4 regions of the Colwellia sp. 6_MG-2023 genome follow, and region 1 is predicted to be linked to each of the others. Evidence: predicted binding sites of a transcription regulator. Region 1 holds the regulator's gene; each other region holds the start of a gene.
The links. The regulator sigma-54, encoded in region 1, starts transcription at its own class of promoters, with help from an activator protein. The targets are predictions, from matches to a motif close to GTTGGCACGNNNNTNGNNT.
Positions count from the first base shown of each region.

Region 2: a site for sigma-54 is predicted at 1,732-1,750, ahead of Q4503_RS13440 (LiaF domain-containing protein). Genes of this name have one in related genera too.
Region 3: a site for sigma-54 is predicted at 2,009-2,027, ahead of fliE (flagellar hook-basal body complex protein FliE). Genes of this name have one in related genera too.
Region 4: a site for sigma-54 is predicted at 1,791-1,809, ahead of Q4503_RS16955 (flagellar basal body rod protein FlgF). Genes of this name have one in related genera too.

Region 1 is NZ_JAUOPP010000002.1:26,360-30,303, forward strand. It holds gene rapZ (RNase adapter RapZ) at 1-128, opposite strand, end outside; gene ptsN (PTS IIA-like nitrogen regulatory protein PtsN) at 199-651, opposite strand; gene hpf (ribosome hibernation promoting factor) at 669-956, opposite strand; gene Q4503_RS01825 (RNA polymerase factor sigma-54) at 1,001-2,512, opposite strand; gene lptB (LPS export ABC transporter ATP-binding protein) at 2,597-3,361, opposite strand; gene lptA (lipopolysaccharide transport periplasmic protein LptA) at 3,342-3,896, opposite strand; gene lptC (LPS export ABC transporter periplasmic protein LptC) at 3,886-3,944, opposite strand, start outside.
Region 2 is NZ_JAUOPP010000021.1:7,864-11,807, forward strand. It holds gene Q4503_RS13425 (sulfotransferase) at 1-263, shown strand, start outside; gene Q4503_RS13430 (tRNA-(ms[2]io[6]A)-hydroxylase) at 321-893, shown strand; gene Q4503_RS13435 (sugar O-acetyltransferase) at 920-1,453, shown strand; gene Q4503_RS13440 (LiaF domain-containing protein) at 1,803-2,453, shown strand; gene Q4503_RS13445 (acyl-CoA thioesterase) at 2,619-3,008, shown strand; gene Q4503_RS13450 (YajD family HNH nuclease) at 3,131-3,475, shown strand; gene Q4503_RS13455 (hypothetical protein) at 3,511-3,699, opposite strand; gene Q4503_RS13460 (hypothetical protein) at 3,723-3,944, opposite strand, start outside.
Region 3 is NZ_JAUOPP010000003.1:201,567-205,510, reverse strand. It holds gene Q4503_RS03615 (PAS domain-containing sensor histidine kinase) at 1-527, shown strand, start outside; gene Q4503_RS03610 (sigma-54 dependent transcriptional regulator) at 514-1,854, shown strand; gene fliE (flagellar hook-basal body complex protein FliE) at 2,091-2,453, shown strand; gene fliF (flagellar basal-body MS-ring/collar protein FliF) at 2,646-3,944, shown strand, end outside.
Region 4 is NZ_JAUOPP010000032.1:12,125-16,068, forward strand. It holds gene flgH (flagellar basal body L-ring protein FlgH) at 1-100, opposite strand, end outside; gene flgG (flagellar basal-body rod protein FlgG) at 146-934, opposite strand; gene Q4503_RS16955 (flagellar basal body rod protein FlgF) at 980-1,753, opposite strand; gene flgE (flagellar hook protein FlgE) at 1,987-3,282, opposite strand; gene Q4503_RS16965 (flagellar hook assembly protein FlgD) at 3,382-3,944, opposite strand, start outside.

The DNA.
Region 1 (3,944 bases):
GTATGGGTTAATGCAGGTAGTAAATTAACAGGAATATTATCAACACAATAATATCCTAAATCTTCTAATACTCTTAATGCAACTGATTTCCCTGAGCCAGAGCGGCCACTAACAATGATAAGTTTCATATTTTTAAGTTCCGCATGAATTAGCTATGCATTAGGTTTTATTGTGTAGAAATATATTTCAACTTATTGATTAAGCGGTTTGTTGAATAAGATCAAACATCTCTTGTTGGCTGGTGCATTTACGAACTTTTTTAGCTGTTTTGCGATCACTAAATAGTTTGGCAATACTTTGCAACGTTTCTAAATGCGCTTGCGTATTGTCTTCAGGTACAAATAGGCAAATAAATATATCAACAGGTCTATTATCAATTGCGTCGAAGTCAATTGCGTTTTCAGTAGTTAAAAACACGGCAATAGCTTTGTCTGTATTGTTTAGTCTGCCGTGAGGGATAGCGATACCGTTGCCGATACCAGTACTCCCCATTTTCTCTCTATTCATTAAGCTATCTAATAGATCTGTTGGGTTAGAGTCAATTAGTTCATTGGCGGCAAGTTGGCAAATTAGTTCAAGTAAACGCTTTTTGCTTTGAACTGGAACTGCACAACGTGTGCAGTTCAGTGTTAATATATTTTGTAGTGTCATAATTATAATGGATAAAACTAATGTTGTGTTATTTTGCCTTTGTATTTGAGTACTTGGCGATCTAGTTTATCCACCAAAGTATCTATCGAGGTATACATATCAGCACTTACTGCTGAAGCATGAATTTCACTGCCTTTTAAATGTATAGTTGCTTCAGCTATCTGTTCTAACTTTTCAACAGTCAAGACTACATGAACATTATTGATATGATCAAAATGTCGCTCTAATTTAGCTAATTTTGTTTCAACACAATCGCGTAATGATGACGTTATTTCTACATGGTGACCGGTAAGGTTAATTTGCATAAGTATGTTCCTTCTCTAGTTAATTCAGAAAATAAAGTCACAGGCTATAATAAACTCTTACGTTGGTTGGACGGTGGTATAGATAAGGATTCACGATACTTAGCTATAGTACGTCTAGCAACATTAATTCCTTGTTGTGCTAGTAAGTCTGCCATTTTGCTATCACTGAGCGGTTTAGCGGGTGTTTCTGCTAAAATGAGTTTTTTAATTAATGAACGTATGGCAGTTGATGAACATTCACCTCCATTTTCGGTACTAACATGACTTGAAAAAAAGTATTTTAATTCAAAAATACCTCTAGGCGTGTGCATATATTTTTGCGTAGTTACGCGAGATATAGTTGACTCATGCATATCCACGGCTTCAGCAATATCATTTAATACCATAGGTCGCATCGCTTCAGCGCCATGTTCTAAAAAGCCTTGTTGACGTTGTACAATGCAGTTAGATACTTTAAGTAAAGTATCATTACGTGACTCTAAACTTTTAATAAACCATTTAGCTTCTTGTAAGTTTGTTCGAATAAACTGTCCGTCATTACTAGAAGATTTTGTTGTTTTTGTCATGGCAGCATATTGTTGATTTACTGATAGCTTAGGAGCAGTATCAGGGTTTAATTCGACAACCCAACGACCATTTTTCTTTTCTACGGAAACATCAGGAATAACATATTGATCATCGCTTTTCACTACTGCATCACCAGGACGAGGATTTAAGCTCTGTATCAAACGCATTACTTCACGTAACTGTTCTTCTTTGAGGCGAGTTTTACGCATTAATTGTCGATAGTCACGATTACCGAGTAAGTCGATATGCTCGCCGATAATTAATTTACTTTCTTTTAAGTAAGGGGTTTCAGGATCAAACTGATTTAATTGAATAATTAAACAATCAGCGATAGAACGGGCTGCAACACCAACAGGATCAAAGACATTAATACGTTTTAATACCGCTTCGACTTCATCAAGTTCCAGTCCTTCTATACCAACACTTTCTAATATTTCTTCACTCGATACCGTAAGATAACCTGCTTCATCAACAGCCTCTATAATAGCGATAGCAACCGTGCGATCAGTTTCTGAAAATGGCGTTAATTCCATTTGCCATAAAAGGTGATCTTGTATTGAATCGATCGTTTCACCTTGATAGGTGTAATCTTCACTTGGGCTACTAATTGCCCCTGTATTTGACGTACCAGCACTGTAACTTTCTTCCCAAGTTGTATCAATGTTCAACTCTTCTGGTATGTCATTTTTCTCCATTGCTTCTGTTGTACTTATCTCATCAATAGAGGCTGATGAATCTTCACTTCCATCACTGGTAGATCGTTCTGTGATGGTGGCTGAAAAAGCTTCTTCAAGTTTATCTCTACTATCCTCTGAATTATTATCTGAGGTTTCTTGATCATTAATTTCAAGCAGAGGATTACTTTCAAGTACTTCTTGAATTTCTTGTTGAAGCTCTAACGTCGATAACTGCAAAAGCTTTATAGCTTGTTGCAGTTGTGGCGTCATGGTTAGTTGTTGTCCTATCCGGAGTTGCAGAGTTGGGCGCATCTACGTTGTCTTAATTCCTGTTATTATTGTTTATAGTTACTAACTTAGAGCAAGTATAGTCTACGAATTTATTATATATGTTAACTATAGCGTGAATTGCTCGCCTAGGTATACATCTCTTACCTTTTGATTAGCAAGAATTTGATTAGAATCTCCTTCTGCTATTATTTCACCGTGACTAACAATGTAAGCATGCTCACATACATCAAGTGTTTCACGAACATTGTGGTCAGTTATTAAGATACCAAGACCACGGTTTTTAAGATGAATAATTATTTTTTTTATGTCGCCGACAGAAATAGGGTCAACACCTGCAAAAGGTTCATCAAGTAATATAAATTCAGGATCTGCTGCTAAAGCGCGGGCTATTTCTACGCGTCTTCTTTCCCCTCCTGATAAACTCATACCTAAATTATCTTTAATATGGCTGATATTAAATTCTTCTAAGAGGTGCTCTAATTTTGTTTGCCTTTCATTTTCATTAAGGCCTTTTCGAATTTGTAATATTGCCATAATATTTTCAGTAACGGTTAGTTTTCTAAAAATAGACGCTTCTTGAGGTAAATACCCAATACCTCGACGTGCGCGTTCATGCATAGGCGATAGTGTTACATCTTCGTCATTCAGCATTATTTGGCCATTATCATTGGGTACTAAGCCAACAATCATGTAAAAAGAAGTCGTTTTTCCTGCTCCATTAGGCCCCAGTAAGCCAACAATTTGTCCTGAGCTTACCGCTAAACTAACGTTTTTAACAACTTTTTTGCTTTTGTAAGCTTTTGATAGGTTTTTAGCTATCAAAGTCGAATTATTAGCTTCGCCGTTATTATTATTGCTTGTTACTGTCATTACTTTTCTTATCTTGTTGAGCTTTTATTTGAGCTGGCTGCAAAACAGTGGTTACTGAATCATTATCACTACTGATAGCTTCCAATTTCTCATTTAGCGTATTGTAAGTGATTATTTCTCCTGTCACTTTACTACCTGCTTGTTGTACTTGCGCATTACCTGAGATGGTAATGATATTTTGATCTGGTTGATAGGTTATCTCATTAGCTTGCAAGCTGATTAAACTACCATCTTCTAATTGTTGTTTGAAAACAGCAGGTTCACCTTTGGCAAGGTAAGTGTCTTGTTTTTGTTGAGTTTTATCATCAACTTTACTGTAAACTTGAACAATATCAGCACTAATCGAAATAGAGCCTTGGTTTATACTAACGTCATCTAAATAACTCGCTATTTTATTTTTTAAATCAGCTGATTGACGTTTCGATTTTATCGTGATTTCTTGTGTGAGATCTTTCTTAGCCGCGCATACTGGAAGTGCTAACGAGAGCAGTAATGAGCTTAATAAGAAACCTTTGCTAATTTTTTTAATTGTCATTTAGAGGGTAACCATTATTTTTTTTGTAAATAGTACGTACATGTTCGG
Region 2 (3,944 bases), on a different contig from region 1:
TTTTTCAATGTTATCAAAATCATCAGCAAGGGGTATTCGATTATTTTCAAAATAGATCTGATGATCTTTTAACGATAGATGTTAGCGATGAAACGAGCTACCAACAACTGTTGACTTTTCTTAACATTCCACCTGAAAAGGGGAGAAGCACTGGTTTTGAAAAAATTAATATCGGCGGCAAAGTTAGAGCTTGGCAAGATATTAATAATGCATTAAAAATAGAATCAACCAATAAAGGGCGTATTGATAAGATCCTTTATTAATCGGGGTTTGATCTGTAAAATCCTTTCTAATTATTTAACCTTCTCGAAATACTATTTATGTTTGAATTAAAGTATAACACCACGCAAGAGTGGATTGATGCTGTTATGGCGGATTTCCCTAGTTTCTTACAAGACCATGCTGCAGCTGAAAAAAAGGCATCAGGCATGGCAATGGCAATGTTGTCGCATTACCCAGATAAAGCAAAATTGGTTAGAGCAATGACGGATTTGGCGATTGAAGAATTAATACACTTTAAACAAGTTCTAAAGTTACTTGTTGCTCGAAATGTCACCTTGGGACAAGATAAAAAAGATCCTTATATTAATCAAATCAGACAACATTTTCGTAATGGTACAAGTTACTTTTTAATGGATCGATTATTAGTCGCAGCAGTAATTGAAGCACGAGGCTATGAAAAATTTTGGCTAGTTGCACAAGCTTTACCTGAAGGCAAAGATAAAGATCTATATGACGCCATTGCTAAATCTGAAGAAAAGCACAAAAACCTGTTTGTTGAGTTAGCATATGAATACTTTGATAAAGCAGAAGTCGATCAGCGTTTAGAAGAGCTATTAATTGTCGAGGCTGAAATATGCAAAGCATTACCGATTAAAGCAGTACTTCATTGATTGTGACTAGTTGATTTTATATAAATATGAAAAGATGTTTTGATAGTATTACACCTGTATTAATAAACCACCGAAAATCTGTTCATGAGCTGTGCCGTCAATTTACGCGTAGCCCAAGTAAAGGTAACTTAAAACGGTTAAAAACCTTATTTTCCTCATGTGGCGATGATGTATTTATTGAATATGGCTTTCATATGGATTATGGCGATACTGTTAGTATTGGCGATAGAACCTTTATTAATTCGCATTGCACTATTGTTGATGGTTCAAAAGAAACTAATAGCAAAATAAATATTGGTGCTGATTGCCTTATAGGACCAAAAGTACAACTATTGGCTGTTTCGCATGATATTGATCCTAATGAGCGACTAGCTAAACATAACTATGTTGACGATATTTTTATTGGCAATAATGTTTGGCTAGGTGGTGGCGTGATTGTACTGGCAGGTGTAAATATTGGCGACAACAGTACGGTTGGCGCGGGTAGTGTCGTAACTAAAAATATTGAAGCGAATAGTTTTTATGCTGGAAACCCTGCTGTGAAGATTCGTGATTTATAATTTAAGTTTTATGACTTCTGCTGGTATATATTCCGAATCAAGTTCAGGATGGCGGTGTGGATTGAATAGAATAGAGACTCTATTTCCCGTTACTTCATAAGTGCATAACATCTAACATAATATGGTGTCCGGTCGCCTTTATTTATAACAGTACTCTATCCAAAATCGTATTACTACATAAACTTACTAACTTCTGGTGTATTTTACTAATATCTCGTTTAATTTACGTTATAGTTATCCTACTTATTTTTATCTTATTGTATTCTAAGTGATATTTTATTGGCCTGGCACTTGCTTGTTAAAGCAATATAGATGTTTTAATCATCAAATAATAACAAAGGGAACTAACATGTCAGTTATTTTAGAAGATCGACCTACAGAAACAGTGCGCAGTGAAGTTATTGATCAATTAATTATGAATTATAGTCATGGTGAATTATCGTATGAAGCTTTCGAGCGACGTTTAGATCAAGCTATGGAACTACAATGTAATCAAGCACTGATCGAACTGACAGAAGATTTACCTTTAACCGTTGATAAAGCTTTTGTTGAAAATAAAAAGCAAGGCTTAGCGCCCAATGTTGTTTCTGGTGAAACAGAAGATGTTGAGTATATGATTAACGTGTTTAGCGGTAATAAACGCGGCGGCGTTTGGACTGTACCAAAAGAAATTCGTGCGCTAAGCATTTTTAGTGGTTGTGATATAGACTTAACTGATGCGAAATTTACACAAAATGAACTTCATATAAAAATATTTAGCCTATTTAGTGGCAGTGATATTTATATACCTGAAAATGTTAATGTTGTTTCTAAAGCCTTCTGTATTTTTGGTGGTGTTGACTATCAAACATCTACTCAAGTAAATCCCAATGTTGTTGTACCAACAATTATTATTGAAGGGATTTGTATTTTTAGTGGAATCGATATAAAAGTAAGAAGAACAATGAAAGAAAAATTTGTTGATATGGCAGATAAATTTAAAAGTATATTTTTTTCATAATATTTAATAATAAATAAAAGCGAGTTATATTTTAACTAAGCTAACAGAAACTTTTATTATAATATAAGTATATGAATTTATATTATAATAATTAACTAGAGCTGCTTATTAATAGCCGTTATAATGAAAATTCACATTTTTAATTTTAACCTATAAAGGTTGTTTATGAAGTTTTTCTCTCGTCGTTTAGTAATGCCTAATGATTTGAATTATGCCAATTCCTTATTTGGTGGTCGTGCCCTTGAATGGATAGATGAAGAAGCGGCCATTTATTCAATGTGTCGACTAGAAACCAACTGCTTAGTGACTAAGCATATTGGTGCTATTAGTTTTGATTCAGCAGCAAGACAAGGTGATGTTGTTGAGTTCGGTTTAGAAACTAAAAAAGTAGGGACTACTTCAATAACCATTACATGTTTAGTACGTAATAAAGCAACGAAAAAAACAATTTGCTTGGCAGATGATATTGTTTTTGTACAAGTTGATCCTGAAACTCGTAAGCCTGTCCCTCATGGTAAAACGCTAGAGCAGTTACAGAATTCTGAAAAGATTTAATTATAGTTATGGCGTGATTGGCTAATTAGCTATCAGCAATTAATCACCCACGAAAGAGTCATTGATAAGGTGTTAACTTAGCAATACAATGACGTTATTATTTACTTATTTCCAGTGTTATTATGTCTTCAGATAGATTTGGCACAAGTGCCAATTATAAGCAAAAAGAACAAGGGTATCGTGATCGTGCTTTAAAGTTGTATCCATGGGTATGTGGGCGTTGTGCGCGTGAATTTGTCTACTCCAACATAAAGGAGTTAACTGTACATCATATGGATCATGATCATACAAATAATCCTAATGATGGAAGTAACTGGGAGTTATTGTGCATTTATTGTCATGATAATGAGCATGCCAAATACACAGAACATGCTAACTATCAAACTGAAGTAAAAGCAGGGGATACTAATCAAGATACCGCTACTTATAATCCATTTGCTGATTTAAAATCAATGTTGAAAAAGTAACGCTTATTAATTAACAATACTTAACACTTTAGTTTTTATGACTCTGGTGTTAAGTATTTTTTATAGTCGTTAATACCAAAATACCGAACCGATTTTTTTTGTGTTAGTTTTTTAGCAATCAGTTGCTCACCACAATAAATTTTCACAACTTGTTTGTTACCATTGGAATCACTGTCATAACTATGCAGGTCATTCGTTCTAAGGTTATCAAATTCAGTTTTCATGATTAATTGCATAAGATAAACCGTTATAAATTCTTGATATCTTTTTGAACTTGATAGCCTTCATCTGTTACAATTTTTTCAAGTACTTGTACGCGTTCAGTTAATTTACTAACTTGTATTGCTAATTGATCATTTTCTTCCCCATAAGCTTTATTTTGATTTAGCGTTTTTGATTTAAATTCTAAATATCTATTATACATTTTGTATAATACGCCACTCACCACACACACAATGACAACAAGCAT
Region 3 (3,944 bases), on a different contig from region 1:
TTGTTAAATCGTTGTCAGTTAATGAGCTGATTAATGATGCAACCCAATCAATGGATGCATTAATTATTAAAGCGAACGCGAAACTTAATATTCACTTACCTGATAATGATCATTTTATTTTAGCGAATAAAAATGCGTTAACTGGTGCCATTCAGAATCTTATTCATAATTCATTACAAGCAACAGATGCAAACAAAGTTAAACAACCTGTGATTAACATTCAAATTTATAGTCAGCATAATACTGTTTATATTAGTGTTAAAGATAATGGCGCAGGTATTAATACTAAACATATCGATAAAATATTTGAACCATTTTATACCTCTAGCCATAAGGGAACAGGGCTTGGGTTAGCGGTAGTGAAATCAGTTATGGAAGCACATCAAGGTAAAGTTAATTATTTAAGTAAGCCGGGAGAAGGCGCACATTTTTGTCTTAAATTACCGTTACTAAATAAGGCTAGTGAAACACAATATGAATCAGTACAAAACATAAACCAACAGGAGAAGTCTCATGAGTCATCATAAAATATTGGTTGTTGAAGATGATGCTGGTTTACGAGAAGCATTGATTGATACTATCACATTAGCTAATTATCAATGCATTGAAGCCGATTCAGCCGAAAGTGCGTTGCTTTTATTGAAAAACTATAGTGTTGATATTGTCATTAGTGATGTGCAAATGGGTGGTATGTCAGGACTTTCTTTATTAAAAAATATTAAAAAAAATCATCCTAATTTACCGGTATTATTGATGACAGCCTACGGCACTATTGATGATGCTGTTGAAGCAATGAAACATGGTGCTTGTAATTATATTGCTAAACCTTTCTCGCCAGAAGTATTGTTAAATATGGTAAGCCAGTATATACCATTGTCAGAGATTGATAAAAATACGCCGATTGTTGCGGATAAAAGCAGTGTTGAGTTATTAAGTTTAGCACGTAAAGTTGCCACAACGGAGGCATCGGTTATGGTGCTTGGTCCTAGTGGCTCAGGTAAAGAAGTGTTAGCGCAGTATGTGCATAATAATTCACCTAGATCTCAACAACCTTTTATTGCAATTAACTGTGCTGCAATTCCTGAAAATATGCTAGAAGCCACTTTATTTGGCTATGAAAAAGGCGCTTTTACCGGAGCAATTCAAGCGTGCCCTGGAAAATTTGAACAGGCACAAGGAGGGACAATCTTACTTGATGAAATCACCGAGATGGATTTAGGCTTACAAGCTAAAATTTTACGTGTATTGCAAGAGCGTGAAGTAGAGCGTTTAGGTGGTAGGAAAACAATAAAATTGGATGTGCGTGTTATAGCAACGAGTAATCGTAATCTTAAGGAATCTGTCAAACAGGGTGATTTTAGAGAAGATCTATATTATCGTTTAAATGTTTTCCCGTTAACTTGGCTGCCTTTAGCACAACGTCCAGATGATATTATACCGTTGGCTCAGCATATGGTGGCGAGTTACTGTCAAAAAACAGGCGAACAAGTTGCTGAATTTACAGCGGCAGCCCGAAGTAAATTAAATGCCTATAGTTGGCCGGGTAATGTACGTGAACTGGATAACGTTATTCAAAGAGCTTTAATTTTACAAAGCAATCAAGTGATTGATGCAAATAACTTAATGATTGAAAACTTTGAAACATCAAGTGTTAATGAAGTTGATAATATTATTGCACCTGAAGATAAATTAGGTAGCGAATTAAAGCTGCAAGAAAATCAAATTATTCTTGATACCTTGCAAGCTTGTCACGGTAGTAGAAAAGAAGTTGCTGAACGTTTAGGTATTAGCCCGCGAACCCTGCGTTATAAAATTGCCAAAATGCGCGATTCAGGTATTAAAATTCCTGCATAAATTATGTTTTCTATTTTCAATGTCAGCTGTTCATTTAGGCAGCTGACGTTATTTTGTCTTAAACACCCCTCATTCTTAATTATTCTATATTTTTAACCTATTGTTTTAATTTGGTTTATAATTATCTTGTCTGTGTATTCTATATTTGCAATCTATTGGCACTATGCTTGCAGAATTACTAGTTATATATAATTTTTATTGCGTTATAGCAAAAAATTGACACAAGTGAGACTACTATGGACATCAGTACTAATTCTTTATTCGCACAAATGCAAAGTATGTCATTACAAGCGTCTGGTAATAGGATTCCAGCCGTTGGTGGTGATATGGAAGGTATGCCAGGTGTTAATTCAGCAGGGAAAATTAACTCATCAAGTAATGATTTTGGTAATTTACTCACTGATGCATTAAAAACAGTTCATGAATTACAGCAAGATACCGGTGCTAAAAAAATGGCTTTTGAAATGGGAGATCGCAGTGTTTCGCTAGGTGATGTCATGATTGCATCGTCAAAATCTGGTATTGCTTTAGATGCTACAGTTCAAGTACGTAATAAATTTGTTGAAGCATATAAAGAAATTATGAGCATGCCAGTGTAATTTAAGCGGATCAAATAACCAATAGCGGCGTTGCTTTCAATCGCAATAGGCCAGCTATTACTCATTCAAGCGCCTTGCTCTTGATGATTTACTCTCACTTAAATGTGAGTATGAAAAATAAATAGCAGTAGTAAGCGGAGAAGTAAAGTGGCAGATACAAATTCAATGGTAGCAACAGATAATAATAGTTCCATGATTGCCAATGATTATGGTGATGATAACGCTATTGAAGAAAAAAAATCAGGCTTTGCCGCTGCTTTAGGTAATGCTGATACCTTACGTCAAATCACCTTAGTTGTCGCGCTATCAATCTGTTTAGCTATTTCTGTTTTTGTCATTATCCTCGCGAACGAACCTGAATACCGCTTTTTAGCGAAGCAACCTACAGAGCAACTTATTAAAACAATGGATTTTCTTGATGCCAATAAAGTTGATTATCGTCAAGAAAATAACACTCTCTCAGTACCAACCGATGAATATCAAACCATAAAGTTATTATTAGCCCGCGAAGGTTTATCAGCTGAAGCGACAGAAGGCGAAGATATGGTAATGCAAGATATGGGCTTTGGTGTTAGTCAACGTTTAGAACAAGAACGTTTAAAGTATGGTAGAGAACAACGCATCGCTAATACTATTGAAGAATTACAAAGTGTTTCACGCGCGAAAGTATTACTTGCTATTCCAAAAGAGAATATTTTTGCTCGCCGCGAGAAAAATCCTTCAGCGACAATAGTACTGACTTTACAGCGAGGACGTTTACTTTCGGCTGAAGAAGTTGATGCTGTTGTTGATATTGTTGCCTCATCAGTTCAAGGAATGAGTCCTAATCGTGTAACGGTAACAGATCAAAATGGTCGTTTATTAAATTCAGGCAGCCAAAATTCAGTGTCTGCTCGTTCGCGTAATGAATTAGATATTGAACAAAAGCGCGAACAAGAATATATGGATAAAATTTCTAATATACTCATTCCTATCGTTGGCCTAGGTAATTACACTGCGCAAGTGGATGTAACCATGGATTTTACCAATGTAGAAGAAACCGCTCGTCGTTATAACTCTGATTTACCTGCGCTGCGCAGCGAAATGAAAGTTGAAGATAGCACTATTGGTGGTTTATTAGGTGGTATTCCTGGTGCTTTAACTAACCAACCACCACTTGAATCAAGTATTCCAGAAGATGCAGAAGGTCAACAGGTGAAGTCAACACCAACCAGAAAGCATAGTGAATCAACTAAAAATTATGAACTTGATGAGGCGATCAGTCACACCAAACAGCAAACAGGGGTTGTTCGCAGAGTGAGTGTGTCAGTAGCACTTGATTATGTTGATGGCATCGCACCTGCAGTTGACCCTGAAGCTGAAGAAACAGCCGTTGCAGCGGTTGCTAAAATACCAAGAAGTGTTGCTGAAATAGCTTCTATTCGACGTTTATTACAAGGAAGTATTGGTTTTGATTTACAAAGAGGGGATGTTTTAGAAGTTATTACTATT
Region 4 (3,944 bases), on a different contig from region 1:
AGACTTTACTTAATTCCACAGTGTTACTACAAGCACTTAACAGCGCTATTAACATCATTACAATTAAATTAAAGCTACATTTGTATAGTTTGTTTTTCATTATTGCCTCCTACCTTATTTCCTACCTGTTTAAACTAAAAATAAATTACAGTTGTTGGTTGATATAACTTAACATTTCATCAACAGCAGAAATTACTTTCGAATTCATTTCGTAAACACGTTGAGACTCGATTAAGTTCACCAGCTCTTCGGTAGTATTTACGTTAGAGGTTTCTAAAGCGCCTTGCACTAGCATACCGTAGCCCTCTAGACCTGGAATACCTTCTTGTGGAGCACCACTTACAGCGGTTTCAGTAAATAAGTTTTGTCCTATTGGCTCAAGCCCTGTTGGGTTAACAAAATTAACCGTGTTAATTTGTCCAATTACCGCAGGCTCTGCCTGGCCTTGTTGTGTTACTGACACTTCACCGTCTTGTGAGATGACAATACTGATTGCGTCCTCAGGGATAGTAATCTGTGGCTGTAACGCATAACCAGCGCCTGGCGTAACCATATTACCTTCTTCATCCATGGTAAATTGACCATTACGGCTGTAAGCAGATGAACCGTCAGGTAACAAAATTTCAAAGAAGCCTTCACCTTGAATCATAAGATCTAACGAATTATCTGTTGTTAGCATATCGCCTTGCGTATGGATTTTTTGCGTAGCAACAACTTTAGTACCTGCACCTAGCATTAAACCTGAAGGTGCTTCACTATCATTAGCCGTTCGTCCACCTGGTTGGTTTATGTTTTGGTAAAGCAAATCTTCAAATACTGCTCTGCTCTTTTTAAAACCAACAGTGCTGGCATTCGCTAAGTTATTAGAAATAACTGCGATATCTTTGGTTTGAGCGTCTAAACCTGTTTTACTTATCCATAATGCTGGGTTCATACATCACCTCTAAAAATTTTATTGCTTTCATGCATTTCTTTAAGACTAGAATGCACGTAATAATGAAGAACTGCTTGAATCAATTTCTTCTGCTGTTTTCATTAATTTTAAGTGCATTTCAAATTGTCTTTGTAATGCGATCATGTCTGTCATTTCAGACAAAGGATTAACATTACTTGACTCAAGAGCACCGCCTTGGACTTGTACATTGACACTAGCCAGTTCTGCTTGACCATCTTTACGTCTAAATAGGCCATCAGCGCCTTTTTCTAATAAACGAACATCAGGGTCAACTAATTTAATGCGGCCAATTTCTTCCTGTACACTACTTGGCGCCCCTTCAGGCTGAACCATAATAGTTCCATCAGATGAGATTTGAATATTGCTAACCGGTAAAGGAACAATAATAGGACCATTGTCTCCTAATACAACTTCACCACTGGTCGTTTCTAAGGTGCCATTTTCTGTTAAACGTAAATGTCCTTGCCTACTATAAGCTTCACTTTGTCCAAAAGGATCAGCGGCACTATTCATTACTTGCGGCGTCTGTACAGCAAACCAACCGTCGCCTTTGATTGCGATATCAAGCGGGCGTCCAGTCGTTAATAAAGAGCCAGAGTCAAAATTTTGGCTTGCGCGTTCAGTCATGGCAAAAACACGTGTTGGTTGACCTTCACCAAACGCTTGCATGGTTCGCGCTTGTGCTAAATCAGCTTTAAAGCCTGTAGTTTTGGCATTTGCGAGGTTATTAGCGTTAATTGCTAGCGCCTGCATATTTTGTTTGGCACCGCTCATGGCGACATAAAGCATCTTATCCATAATGGTTTCCAGAAAATAAAAATTGTTACGTTAATAAATGCAAGGACAATGCCAAAGATGTATTAAGAAGTTTATGCTATGTTTTTCTGCACTTTGAAAAGAAATATATAGAGGAAATAGATAAGAGAATAAAAGAAAAAGCTGCTGCCCCCAATAACATAGTCATCGAGAGCTAGCAGCTTAAAGATAATTTTGTTCAATAATACAACAGTTAAAATAAAATCACTGCTTAACTATCTAATTTGTAAAATAGTATTATTTAAATCATTATCCACTTCTAACGAACGAGAGTTAGCTTGGAAGTTTCGTTGTGCTGAAATTAAATCAATCAACTCTGTGGTTAAATTGACATTTGACTGTTCTAAGGCTGATGAGTTAATTTCACCAAACGTACCCGAGCCCGCCTCACCCGCTATCGGGTCACCAGAAGTAATACTTTCTTTCCAAGATGTACCACCTATTTGAGTTAAGCCCTGTTCGTTAGCAAAACTCACTAATGCTATACGTGCTAAAGCCTCTGCCGTACCATTACTATAGGTAGCTTCTACTAAACCATCAGTACCTATCTCAATACCGGTTAATCGACCAACCGCTAAACCATCGTCTTCTAATCCATTAAGTGAAAATTCACCTGTCCATTGTGTTGGTTCTTCACCAGATACACCTAAATTAAAATCAATAATTATTTGTTGAAGAGGATCTGCGCCATTGTTTAATATAGCTCCACCTAATGCTGCCGTTTCAATCAAAGCAGGATCTTGACTTGTAAAACCACCACTAGAATTGAACACTAATTGTGCTCCATTAATACCAGCACCATTATTAACTGGCCCGCCTGGTATATCGACTAAGTCACCATCTACTGCTGTATACATATCCCAAGTATTATCCGCTGTTTTTGCGAAATAATACGTCACAATATGACTTTGACCTAGCGAATCAAAAATGTTGGATGCGGTTGACTCTGAAAATGTTGAACTATCATTTATATCAAAAGGAGCAGTAATAATCTCTGCGCTTGCAGGTAAGTTCATTTTGATGTCTACTTCACTGGTTGGGGTTGGCGCACCTGATGAAGTAGGTATTTGTAGTGGTGATGCAGTACTTAAGGCAACCGATGAAGACGAGCCGTCTGAGTTAACATCAAACGCTAACAAATATTCGCCAGCCGAGTTAACAACAAAGTTACTTTTATTTAATTTATATTCACCCGCTCGCGTATAAGATGTTTCTAAGCTACCAATATCAGGTACTGTTGCAAAGAAACCATTCCCCGTAATTGCTAAATCAAGCGAGTTAGTCGTAAAAGCGATACTACCTTGTGAGAATTGTTGAGCAACTTCAGATGTTAAGACACCATCACCCACTTTTGTTTTACTTGATGACAATAAAGATGTTGCATATACATCTACAAATTCAGCACGCGATTCTTTAAAGCCCGTGGTATTAACGTTAGCTATATTGTTAGACGTAACATCTAAATCTTTTTGTGCTGCGTTTAACCCACTTAATGCTATATTAAATGACATAATTTAATCCTCTTAAAAATTCATTGCTTTATTAGGCTACATTTCATTCTAATGCTAACCTGTAAAATTTATCTTTTTGTTGAGTTTTGCCCCAATCAATTAACCTTCTGCAACTTCAACTACATCTTCTAATTTCATCGCACTACCACCATTAAGATTAAGTACAATACCGTTTGAACCGGCAAGCGTAACACTATCTACCTTACGATAAGTCATTGCTTGCAATTCAGACGCTTGTCCATCAACAAGACCAACAACTCTAAAACGATAAGCCCCAGTAGTTGCGGCTTCCCCTTCAGACGTTTGGCCATCCCAAGTAAAGGCGGCACCACCTTCAGCCATATCGCCAACAGGTACCGTTTGAACAATTTCACCTGCAACGTTTTCAACGTAAATAGTGATATTACTTGCCGCCTCAGTAGTAACTATTTTCCCTTGAACTGAATCGCCTTCGCTCATGCCAAAAACATTATCTTCAACTAAAACACTTCGACCTACCAAAGATGAGGCTTGTAAGGCTTGACTTGAAGTCATCGAACTAGCAAAACCAGCAAAAGATTCATTCAACTGACTTACACCGTCTGTTGTAGAGAATGCGGTCATTTGAGAGATCATTTCATTGTTATCTGCAGGTTCGGTTGGATCTTGGTTTGCTAATTCTT